Regions from separate parts of the Roseateles sp. P5_E4 genome, predicted to be linked through region 3. Evidence: riboswitches for the same ligand, from Rfam matches in the RefSeq annotation. Region 3 holds a riboswitch; each other region holds the start of a gene.

Region 1 (4,056 bases), 150 kb from region 3:
ACGAGTCCAGGGTCGAGGGCCTGCTGTCGCGCTGGGATATCGCCCGCGACAAGCCCATCCGCAAGCTCAGTGGCGGCCAGCAGCAGCGCCTGTCCATCATCCGCGCGCTGGCCCACGACCCCGACCTGCTGGTGCTGGATGAGCCCGTCGCCAGCCTTGACCCCGTCGGCCGGCGCGACTTCCTGCGCGAGCTGGTCGACCAGGTGCTGGACCGCGGCACGACCGTCGTGTTCTCCACCCACATCCTGTCCGACCTGGAGCGAGTCGCCTTCAACCTCGCTTTCCTGAGCGGCGGCCGCATCGCCCTGCAGGCGCCGCTGGACGAGCTGCTGGAGCAGGTGCGCGCCTTCACCGGCACCGTCACCGAACTGGCCAGCCTGTTCGCGCGGCTGAACGCCCAGCCGCTCAAGCGCACGCCACTGGAGGCCGGCCGCGAGCGCGTGCTGGCGCGGCTGCCGGCCGGCGTGAGCGCGCCGCTGGACGCACAGGCCGTCAACCTCGAAGACCTGTTCGCGGAGCTGACGTGATGAAAGCCGCCCCCTACAGCCAATTGCTGCTGGCCTTCTGGCGCCAGCGCGATCGCGAATCCCCCTGGGGCCGCCGGGCGCTGTTCGCCCTCGCCGTGCTGGGCCTGGCGCTGGGCGTCTACCTGGCGCCGCAGCTGGCGATGCCCATGCTGGCCCTTTCGGCGGCACTGGTGCTGATGTCGCTGTGGATGGCCATCATCGGCAGCCTCATGCAGCAGAACCATCCCCATGCCGCGCGCTTCGTGCCCGGCCATCTGCGCCAGACGCTGGAGTCCGCGCTCGCAGCCTGGGCCGGCTTGTCGCTGGGCAGCGCAGCCCTGCTGTGGCTTTGCCTGCCGCAGATGCCCTCCTTCGCCCTGCTGCTGCTGGGCGCCGCGGCCGTGCTGGTCTTCATGGGCTGGGCGACGCGCGAATGGCAGCTCTGGCTGGTGATCCCCTTTGGGCCGATGCTGTTCTTCGGCACCGGACTGGATCGGCGGCTGGCGGCTCTGAGCACCGCGCTGCGCGAGCTGTGGCTGGCCCAGCCGCTGTCCGTGCTCGCGCTGAGCCTGCTGGCCCTGGGCTGGTCGCTCACGCGGCTGTTCGGCAGGGGCGATGCGGCCCATGCCGAGGCCTATGCCCGCCTGGGCCGCATGCGCCGCGCCGCCGAGGACAGCATGCAGGGCAAATACGCCGGCGCTGCCGCCTTCGGTCGCGTGGGCGAATGGCTGAGCCAGCCTTTTGCGCTCGCCGTGTCGGCCTGGCAGTGCCATGTCGTCGCGCAGGCCGAACCGACTGGCCAGAGCGCCATGCGCCGCGCCGAGATCGTGCTGCATGGCCGGCAGCACTGGCTGCACCAGAGCCTGGGCGCCGTGATGGCCGTGGGCATCGCCGCGCTGAGCTTCTTCATCGCGTTTGCGCTGGCCGGCCAGGGCCTGCAGGACAACTGGACCAAAGGCGCCTACGGCATGGCCATCGGCCTGGCGAGCATCGGCTTCAACCCTTGCTTCACCCTGCCCAACATGCTCTGGCACAGCCGCCGCGAACAGGCCCTGATGCGGCTGCTGCCAGGCCTGCCGCAGGGAGAGGCGCTGAACCGCGCGGTTGCGCTGATGCAGTTGCGCCACGCCCTGGTTGCCTGGGCGCTGACGACCGCCGGCCTGGGCCTGCTGGCCTGGGCCGCGAACAATGCCGCACTGCTGTGCCTGGCCTTTGGCGCCCTGCCACTGAGCACCGGCTGGCTGCTGCGCGCGCCTTCGCGCATGAAGTCGCCCACGGCCTGGACCACCGTCGTGCCCATCCTGGCCTTCATGCTGATGGGCTGGGGCATGTTCCTGCTGCAAAAGGATCTGGGCGCGCCGCTGCCTCTGCTGGCAGGCATCAGTGTTGCGCTCAGCGCCGCGCTGGGCGCATGGCGCTGGCGCACGCTGAGCGCTGCGCCAACGGCCTTGCCGGCCGGTCGCTTGAGCTGAAAACGCTCGGCGCAAGCCCGCCGCAAGCTTCAAAAACCGCTCGTCGCGGGCCTCGCGCCGCTCGCCGGTCGGGGGTCTCGGTTCGTGAACTGACGCACGGACAAGACACGGCTTACATCCGCACACTGCGTCCCATGCAGTCGGCAAACCCGTCGAAAGGCGGGGACGCAAAGCCACCGGTCTTCGTGCTCTGACAGGAGCAAAAGACAGCGGGGCCGCCCTGGGCGGACAAGGACATGTCCGCAGCGTGGCACACGGGGAGGTGCCGGCTACTGCCCAGTAGCCCCACCCTTTGCATCAACCCGAAAGACCACGCCATGAAGTACCAAGCCATTGCCTTCGCTGCCCTCGCCCTGTTCGCCCAGGCCAGCTTCGCCGCCGACCCGACGGCCCAGCTCACCGGCCTCGTGCGCATCGTCAAGAGCGACGGCCAGACCGTCCTCGCCCAGGCCGCGCCCATGCTCGTCGCCGCCAACGGCACGGCCACGGGCGCCATGCCCCAGATCACCGTCAGCGAGAAGGATGCCTTCATCTCCAGCCTCGGCCGCTGCGCCTTCAACTTCAAGTACGACGAGGTCAGCGCCTCGGCCGTGGCCACCAGCACCAACCGCATCTACAGCAACGACACGTTGATCGCGCAGAACACGCAAATCGCGCTGACGCCCAAGGTCGTCAAGACGATCTGGACCCAGCCCTATCTCTTCGCCGGCGCGAACAACGTGAAGGTCGTCGTCAATGTCGACGGCGTGCCGAGCACGGGCTGGGTGCGCATCAACGTGAGCGGCACCTGCGGCAAGCCCGCCGCGGCACCAGCTCCGGCACCCGTGGCCGCGCCGCCCGCACCGGCCCCGTCGCCCGCTCCCGCACCGGTCGTCTATGTCCAGCCCGGCTCGGGCGACTGGAACAACCTCAACAACGCCTGGGGCTACAGCAACTACGCGGCAACCCAGCTCAAGGGCAAGGGCTATGCGAAGTACGCCGAGATCGTGCGCCTGAACGCCGCCCTCACGACGGCGATCAACGCCAAGAAGATCTCGACCGGTGACTACGGCAGCCTGATGGCGGCCTGGAACGCACTGATGGCCGACCCCGCCTTCAAGGCCGCGATGGCGGCCATCGTGCCGACACCAGGCGTCAAGTAAAGACCCCTCGTCCAGTCCCGCTCCGCTGAACACGAGCGGGCCTAACCGGCCCCCCGAGGGGGCGGCGATGCTTGGCGGCATTGAGCCGCAAGCACATCGCCATGGCGGGCCGGCTAGGGGCGGCCCGTCGCTCGGCCCGAGCGCACCACGTTACTGGTTGATTTCCGGCTCGGCCAGCTGGGCCAGCAGGGTCAGCGACTCCTGCCAGCCCAGGTAGCAGGCCTCGGCCGGGATCATGGCCGGGATGCCTTCCTGCTTGATGTGCACCTCGGTGCCGCAGAACACGGCGCGCAGCTCGACGGTCGTCGTCATCTCACCAGGCAGGTTGGGATCGTCGAAGGCTGCCGTGTAGCGCAGCTTCTGGCCGGGCACCAGCTCCAGGTAGCGGCCACCAAAGCTGTGGCCGCCGCCGGTGGTGAAGTTGGTGAACGACATCTTGTACGTGCCACCCACCTTGGCATCCATCTCGTGAACGGTGCCGGTAAAGCCATGGGGCGGCAGCCACTTGGCCATGGCGGCCGGCGTCGTGAAGGCGCGGTAGACGCGGTCGGGCGGGCAGCGCAGCACGCGGTGCAGGGTGACGGTGTTGGTCATGGTCGATTCCGTGGTTGGACAGAGGATGGCCCTCTGTCATGACGACGATCAGAGCCCGACCGGATCGACAACGCCAACCCGGAAAAAACCCTAGATCGGCAACTCGGTGAAATAACGGCCGCCGTGGAAGATCAGCGGCTGAGCGCCGAGCCGGGACGAGCAACGCTCGACTTCGCCGACGAAGATGACGTGGTCGCCCTCCTCGTAACGGCTGCGGTTGGCGCATTCGAAGACGGCAGCAGCCCCCTCCAGCACCGGCGCGCCGCCCGCGCCCTCATGCCAGGCCACGCCGGCGAAGCGATCGATGTCACGCGTCGCGAAGCGCTGGGCCAGCTCCTTCTG
Region 2 (4,056 bases), on a different contig from region 3:
GGCCATCTCCGATCAGCGCATGCCGGGCATGACCGGCGTGGAATTCCTGCGCGAACTGCGTCAGGTGCAGCCCGACTGCGGGCGCATCATCCTGTCCGGCTATGCCGACCTGAACGCGCTGGTGGCGGCCATCAACGAGGCCGAGATCGCCCGTTTCATCTCCAAGCCCTGGGCCGACTTCGACCTGCTCAGCGCCGTGCGCCAGGTGTTGCGCATCCGCGAGCTGATGATGGAGAACCAGCGCCTGGCTGACCAGGTGCGCCAGCAGATGGGCGTGCTCACCGCCCAAGAGGCGGAGCTGCGCCGCCTGGAGCGGCTCGAACCCGGCATCACCCATGTGAAATGGGGCAGCGACGGCTCGTTCATCCTGGAGGACCCGGATGAAGAGGTGAAGTGGTGACCGCACTGACGGTCGACTTCAGCCTCGCGCTGCAGGCCGTCAGTGCGTCGGTCCTGGTGCATGGATCGGACCGCATCCTGTTCGCCAACGCGGCGATGGAACGCCTGCTGGGCTATGGGCTGGAGGCGCTGCAGCAGATGCCGCCGCACGGCTGGGCAGCGCCCGAGTTCGCCGATGAGTTGCAGCGCTATGGCCAGCGGGCGCTGGCCGAGGAAGGCGAGCTGCCCGCGATCGAGATCGAGGCGCTGACGGGCAGCGGCTCGCTGCGCGTGCTGGAAGTCAAGGCGCATCGCGTCATGCTCGACGGCCAACCCTGTGCGGTGCTGACCGGGCAGGACCTCAGCGACATCCGCCACGTGCAGACCAGCCTGCTGGACATCGGCCGCGTGCTCTACCAGATCCTCGAGAACAACCCGGTGGCCACGCTCGTGATCGACAAGTCTCACCGCGTCACGCACTGGAACGCCTCCTGTGCCCAGCTCACCGGCCGCGACGCCTCCGAGATGCTGGGCCGCGACGACACCTGGCGCGCCTTCTACCCCGAAGCCAGGCCGCTGCTGGTCGACCTGATCCTGGACGGCAATGTCGAGCAGGAGCGCCAGCGCCTGTACGGCCGGCACTGCCAACCCTCGCCGCACATCGCCAACGCCTACGAGGTCGAGGGCTATTTCCCCAATTTCGGCCGGGAGGGGCGCTGGCTCTACTTCACGGCCGCCCCGCTGGTCGATGCCCACGGGGAAGTCGTCGGCGCCATCGAGACACTCCAGGACATCACGCGACGGCGCCAGGCCGAGGACGAACTCCGCCGCCATCGCAACGAACTCGAGAACATGATCGCGGACCGCACGGCCGAGTTGCTGAGCACCCACCATGAACTCGAAGCCTTTCTTGAGAACGCGTCGGTAGGCATCATCGCGACGGCCAATCAGCAGATCCAGCGCGGCAACAAGAAGTTCATCGAGATGTTCGAACTCGGTGACGTCCCGCCCCATGGGCTGCCGACGCGCCGCCTGTTCAAGAGCGATGAAGACTTCGAAGCGCTGAGCCAGATCGCCATCCCGGTGCTGTCGCGGGGCGGCTCGCTGCTGCACGAGATGGAGGTCTGCACGCTGGCCGGCAACACGCTGTGGGTGCAGATCATTGCCTACGTGTCCAATCCCGAGGAGCCGACAGCGGGCACCTGGTGGCTGCTGCAGGACCGCACGGAGGTGCGCCGCGTGCAGCGTGAGCTGGAGCTCAACTACGAGCGCATCAAGCAGACCAACAACCGGCTTGAGGAAGCGCAGAACCAGCTGCTGCAGGCCGAGAAGATGGCCTCCATCGGCCAGCTCGCCGCCGGTGTCGCCCACGAAATCAACAACCCGATCGGCTTTGTCAGCTCCAACCTCGGCTCGCTGCGCGGCTATGTCCAACCTGTCTTCGCGTTGCTCGCACTGCTGAGGAAGACGCCGGCCGACGCGCTGCCTGGCGATGTGCGAGAAGAGCTGGACCGGGTGGATGCCGCCGTCGACCTGAGCTTCGTGCAGGAGGACCTGCCCCAGTTGCTCGACGAGAGCGAGGAGGGGCTGTCGCGGGTCAAGAAGATCGTGCAGGACCTCAAGGACTTCTCGCGCGTCGACCATGCCGATTGGCAGGACGCCGACCTCAATGCCGGGCTGGACTCGACGCTCAACGTCGTCATGAACGAGGTCAAGTACAAGGCCGAGGTTCGCAAGGACTATGCCGTGCTGCCCCCGGTGCACTGCATCGCCGCGCAGCTCAACCAGGTCTTCATGAATCTGATCGTCAATGCGGCCCATGCCATCAAGGAGCGCGGCACGATCACGCTGACCACGCGCGCCGAGGATGGCTGGGTTCGCATCGAGATCGCAGACACGGGCAGCGGCATGAGCGAGGAGGTCAAGCGGCGCATCTTCGAGCCCTTCTTCACGACCAAACCCGTCGGCCAAGGGACGGGCCTGGGCCTGTCCCTGTCTTTTTCCATCGTGCAAAAGCACGGCGGCCGCATCGAAGTGGATTCCCAACCCGGCGTCGGCACGCGCTTCACGGTCTGGATCCCGCTGCACCCGCCGCAGCCCGCCTGAGCTTTTGTGTCCTGCGTGACACAAAGCAACCACAGGGCAGTAACTCACGAAACGCAGACTGGCGGCATCGAAAGCTCGCGCTGCCCGCCGAGTCAGAAGTCACGCAGCGCCTTTGTCGGGCCCCGTATCTCGGCACCCCGGCGCCTAGACTGAACCTGTTTCACAACCCAGAGGGCAAACCCGTCGAAAGGCGGGGACGCAAAGCCACCGGCCTACAGCGCGCAAGCGCCACGGCAGCGGGGCCGCCAAGACCGGCAGGTCTTGATCGGCGTGGCCCTCCTTCGTACGAGAACCCGGCCATGCGCAGTACCCGCCCTGTCTCCTGGACTTCCTGGACCTTCAGCCTGCTGACCGCCGCGGCGCTGACCGCTTGTGGCGGTGGCAGCAGCGACAGCCCGACCGTCCAGGTCAGCGAGGCGGCCTCGGTCATCAACCTGACCGTTGATCTTGCCGATGGCGCCGCCGCCAGCGTCGAGGCTCAGCCCAGCTTCCACACCGCCGCCGTCGATCTCGAAGAACCCGACAACGGTGCCGCACCCCACCGCAGCCACGCCCTGGCCGGCGTCGCCACCCAAGGCCTGACGCGCGACCGCCTGGACGACGCCATGCGGCCTCGCGCCTTCGCGGCGGGTGCAGGCGAAGCCGCCCCGATGGCGACGTCCACTGCGGTGACGACCTATACGCCGGCACAGATCCGCGCCGCCTACGCGCAGCCGGCCCTGCCCGCCAGCACCGCCGGCCTGACCGCAGCCCAGGCCGCCCAGCTCGGCGCCGGCCAGACCATCTACATCGTCAACGCCAAGCACGACCCCAACATCGCCGCCGAACTGGCCGCCTTCAACACCAAGTTCGCGCTGCCGACCTGCAGCTCGCGCACCCTGGCGGCCAACGCCAGCCTGCCGCTGGCCAAAGCCTCCGCGTCCAGCTGCGAGCTGGTCATTGCCTACAGCACGACCGCCGGCGCCCTGACCGCCACGGCGCCCGCCTATGACAGCGGCTGGGCCACCGAGATCGCGCTGGACGTGCAATGGGCCCACGCGACGGCACCGCTGGCGCGCCTCGTCCTCATCGAAGCGCCGGACGCCGGCGTCGGCAGCCTGTCCAAGGCCGTGGCCCTGGCCAACAAGATGGGCGCTGGCGTCGTGTCCATGAGCTTCGGCGCCGCCGAGGGCAGCTGGACGTCGAGCTATGACAGCGCCTTCACCACCGCCGGCATGAGTTACCTGGCCGCCACCGGTGACAACGGCGCGGCCGTGTCCTGGCCTTCGGTGTCGACCCGCGTCGTGGCCGTCGGCGGCACCACGCTGAGCTACAGCAGCGGTGCGCGCAGCGAAACCACCTGGACCGGCACCGGCGGCGGCACCAGCGCCTATGTGGCCCTGCCCAGCTACCAGAGCGGCACCATCGGCGGCTACGCCAAGCGCGCCGTCGCCGACGTCGCCTTCAACGCCGACCCCAACTCCGGCCAGTACGTGGCGCTGATTGCACAGGGCACGACGACGACGCGCTGGGTCAGCGCCGGTGGCACCAGCCTGGCCACGCCGCAATGGGCCGGCCTGCTGGCCGTGGCCA
Region 3 (4,056 bases):
ACCAGCGAATTCAGTGCAATGACGCCGTCGGTCAGGAAGCGCTGCCCCGACGGCACGGGAGACGCCATGATCGTCGACAGCGCCACGCCCGGGCGGATCTGGACGATCAGGCGCGCCGCGCTGCCGCCCACCCAGAACAGGCCCGGGTCGTACACCGGCTGGTAGCGGGTGAAAAGCGCGCTGCCGGAGTAGAGATGGCGCCCGCCGGCGAAGATGATGCGACTCCAGGGCACCGACTGACCGCCGATGATCGACACCGGCGCGGGCATCACCTGGCCCGGCGCCAGCAGCGGCGCACCCGCCGCGATGCGGCCGCTGGCGATGACCGTGGCGAGATCGCTGCGCAGCGCACCGGCCAGCCGCACCGCGCCGTCGACGTTCAACAGGCCGGCGCCCTGTTGCAGCAGGTTGGCGCCTGGCAGGGCCTGCGCGGTGTACTGCAGGATCGCCTTCACCAACGGGGGCGTCAGGCCGGGGTTGGCCTGCAACATCAGGGCCACGGTACCGGACACCACCGGCGCAGCGACCGAAGTGCCGCTCAGGTCCATCAATTCGCGGCCCCGCGGCTGCGCCGTGCCGCCATAGGGCGCCGACAGCGAGGGGAAGTCCGTGGCGAGCGTGCTGCCGGCCGCCATCGGGCCGACGATGCGGTTGCCCGGGGCCACCAGGTCCGGCTTGAGCAGGTTGTCGGCGACGCGGCGCCCGTCGGGCAGGAACAGGCCGCCGCGGGTGGGCCCGCGGGAACTGAAATGGTTGACTGCGTCGTCGCTGCGCGAGGCAGTCGCCTGCGTGTTGGCCGATCCCACGGTGATGACCGAGGGCTCATTGCCCGGCGAGCTGATCGTGCCGTAGCGCTCCTGACCGGAGGCGTCCGTGCCGTAGTTGCCGGCGGCCACGACCACCACGAGGCCGGCTGCACTCGCGCCGCGCAGAGCGCCGCACAGCGGGTCGGTCCGATACGACTCGGTCGAATCGGCGGCAAGGCTCACGTTGAGCACGCGGATGTTTTGCTGCTTCGCATGTGCGATGACCCAGTCGATCCCGGCCAGCACATCGCTCAGCTCGCCTTCGCCGCGGCTGTCAAGCACCTTGACGTCGACCAGCGAGGCCTGGGTCGCAATGCCGCTCGACTCGGGCAGACGCGACGTCGAGCGGCCTGCAGCGATGCCCGCGACATGCGTGCCGTGGCCATATGCATCCGCCCCGCCCGCCGCTTGGGGGCGTTCATCGAGCGCCGCGTCGGATCGGTCGACGCCGGGTTGCCAGGCGCGGTCCGCGCCGCCTTGCGTCACCTTCTCAAAGTCGACGGCGCGTGCGACCCGCGAGCGCTGACCATCGGTGAACGCGGTGTGGTTCCCAGCGATGCCCGAATCCAGCACGGCGATGGCGACGCCCGAGCCGTCCAGGCCCCGCGCCGCGCCGATCGTGGCGGCACGCACGTCGGCTGCGCCGGTGGAGGCCTCGGTCAGGCTGAACGTGCGGGCCGCGCGCCGGTTCGGCGAGATGCTCTGCACGTCCGGCCGCGCAGCGAGCGCGTCAACCTTGTCAACGGGCAAGGTCACGAAAAGCGCCGGCACCGACTGGTAGCGCCAGTAGACGGTGCCACCCGCCGCCACGACCGCGCGGCGGAGCTCGACCAGCTCGGCGTCCCGCCCGTCGCTGACGACCAGGGTATGCACGTAGCGGCGACCAGCCAGTTCCTGTTGCCAGCGCTGGCGAGGCGCAGCGGCCGAATCGACGGCCTGGCGCAGATCGGCGGCAATCTTGTCGCGCGGTGCAGCCTGCGCCAGTGCAGGCCACAGCAATGCAGCCAGCGTCAGCAGCAGCGCAAGCGCCGCGTGCAGGCGCCACTCGATCAGAACTACGAATCGAAGAGGGAGCGTGGTGGACTTCATGGACAGCTTTCGTTGTTGCGCTGATTCCTACGCACACGCCCGGTCGGGCGTCGCGCCGCATCCCGGCGACGGAAGAGCTGCCATGTCGACGGCACCTGCCGGCGGCTTGTCCTTGGCAACCCCGCTGTCGTAACCCGCCAGGCGGGCCTTAGACCGGAAGCTTTGCGACCCCGGCTTTCGCTCGGGTGTGCCTTTGTCATCAGTGAAAAAGAATGTATTTGAAATCGCGGCTTAACGCTGTGAACAAGTGGCGCTTCCGGGTCCGTCCGGCCACCGTTACACATCCATGATCCAGCCTCACAGCGACGCGTGAAACCGGTCAGTTAGGTTGTGAGGCATCGCCCATCCGATCACGCTCCGGCCGTATGGAAGAAGTCGACCTTTTACAGAGGACCACAGCACAGAAGTCGCCGGCTGCCCGCGCCTCGCGCGATGCGAGGCGGTTTGCTAGCCATGTCGCACCACGCTACACCGCGACAATCCCGCCCATGCTTCGCCAGTCTCCCCGCGTGCTCTCCGTCATCCCGCCGATGACGCAGCTGAACACGCCCTACCCGTCCACCGCTTACCTGACCGGCTTCCTGCGCTCGCGCGACATCGACGCGCAGCAGGTCGACCTGGCGCTGGCCCTGGTGCTGGAGCTGTTCACGCCCGCCGGCCTGGCCCAGTTGCGTGACGCCGTGCTGGCGCTGCCCGAAGCCAAGCGCACGCCGCAGACCGCCTGGTTCGCTGCCGAGTTCGACGCAATAGCGGCCGCCACGCCGCGCGTCCTCGGCTTTTTGCAGGGCCGCGACCCGACGCTGGCGCATCGCATCAACACCCGCGCCTTCCTCCCCGAGGGCGCGCGCTTCGCCTCGCTGGACGCCTATGTCGACGAGGACGGCGGCGACCCGCTCGCCTGGGCGTTTGGCGCCCTCGGCTTGCAGGACCGCGCGCGCCACCTCGCAACCCTCTTCCTGAACGACCTCGCCGACGTGCTGCGCGACGCCGTGGATGAACGCTTCGAGTTCGTCCGCTATGCCGAATCCCTAGCCGCGGCCCAAGCGCATTTCGACCCGCTGGCCACCGCCCTGGCCGCTCCGCCCAATCTCGTCGACCGCACGCTGCACAAGTTGACGCTGGCCGCGCTGGAACAGCACCAACCCGAGGTCGTGCTGCTGTCCGTGCCTTTCCCTGGTTCGGTCTACGCCGCCCTGCGCATCGCCCAGACGATCAAGGCCGCACGGCCAGAGGTCGTCTGCGTGCTGGGCGGCGGCTATGTGAACACCGAGCTGCGCGAACTGGCCGAGCCGCGCGTCTTCGACTTTGTCGACTACGTGACGCTGGACGCCGGCGAGCGGCCACTGCTGGCGCTGCTGGAGCACGTCGCCGGCAAGCGCTCCAAGACGCGCCTGGTGCGTACCTTCTGGCGCGACGGCACGGAGGTCAGGTACACCAACTTCGTCGAGCCCGACATTCCCTTCGATGACGTCGGCACACCGACCTGGGACGGCCTGCCGCTGGACCGCTATCTGTCGCTGCTGGACATGCTCAACCCGATGAACCGGCTCTGGAGCGACGGCCGCTGGAACAAGCTGACCGTGGCGCATGGCTGCTACTGGAAGAAATGCAGCTTCTGCGACGTCAGCCTGGACTACATCTCGCGCTACGAGGCCGCGTCGGCTTCAGTGCTGGTGGACCGCATCGAGGCCATCGTCAAGGAGACGGGCCAGACGGGCTTCCACTTTGTCGACGAAGCCGCGCCGCCCAAGGCGCTCAAGGCTCTGGCCGAGGAGCTGATCCGCCGCGGCGTGGCCATCAGCTGGTGGGGCAATATCCGCTTCGAGAAAACCTTCACACCCGAGCTCTGCCAGCTGCTGGCCGACAGCGGCTGCATCGCCATCTCGGGCGGGCTGGAGGTGGCATCGGACCGGCTGCTGAAGCTGATGAAGAAGGGCGTCTCCATCGAGCAGGTGGCGCGCGTGACCAAGGCCTTTGCCGACGCCGGCGTGCTGGTGCATGCCTACCTGATGTACGGCTTCCCCACGCAGACAACGCAGGACACCGTGGACGCGCTGGAATACGTGCGCCAGCTGTTCGAGAACGGCTGCATCCACAGCGGCTTCTTCCACCGCTTCGCCTGCACGGTGCATTCGCCCGTCGGACTGAACCCGGCGGAATA

What was found. Region 3 has a riboswitch for cyclic di-GMP ahead of ACXJLH_RS20485 (S8 family serine peptidase). Riboswitches for the same ligand answer to the same signal wherever they lie in the genome.
Region 1: it holds a riboswitch for cyclic di-GMP, as region 3 does, so the genes downstream of both, ACXJLH_RS19740 (hypothetical protein) here and ACXJLH_RS20485 (S8 family serine peptidase) in region 3, are expected to answer to the same signal.
Region 2: it holds a riboswitch for cyclic di-GMP, as region 3 does, so the genes downstream of both, ACXJLH_RS05170 (S53 family peptidase) here and ACXJLH_RS20485 (S8 family serine peptidase) in region 3, are expected to answer to the same signal.

The regions. Positions count from the first base shown of each region.
Region 1 is NZ_JBFUMS010000010.1:85,237-89,292, reverse strand. It holds gene ACXJLH_RS19750 (ABC transporter ATP-binding protein) at 1-527, shown strand, start outside; gene ACXJLH_RS19745 (hypothetical protein) at 527-1,978, shown strand; cyclic di-GMP riboswitch class I at 2,111-2,201, shown strand; gene ACXJLH_RS19740 (hypothetical protein) at 2,296-3,120, shown strand; gene ACXJLH_RS19735 (SRPBCC family protein) at 3,271-3,714, opposite strand; gene ACXJLH_RS19730 (flavin reductase family protein) at 3,805-4,056, opposite strand, start outside.
Region 2 is NZ_JBFUMS010000002.1:533,865-537,920, reverse strand. It holds gene ACXJLH_RS05180 (response regulator) at 1-400, shown strand, start outside; gene ACXJLH_RS05175 (ATP-binding protein) at 397-2,484, shown strand; cyclic di-GMP riboswitch class I at 2,648-2,734, shown strand; gene ACXJLH_RS05170 (S53 family peptidase) at 2,784-4,056, shown strand, end outside.
Region 3 is NZ_JBFUMS010000010.1:234,908-238,963, reverse strand. It holds gene ACXJLH_RS20485 (S8 family serine peptidase) at 1-1,895, opposite strand, end outside; cyclic di-GMP riboswitch class I at 2,007-2,097, opposite strand; gene ACXJLH_RS20480 (B12-binding domain-containing radical SAM protein) at 2,384-4,056, shown strand, end outside.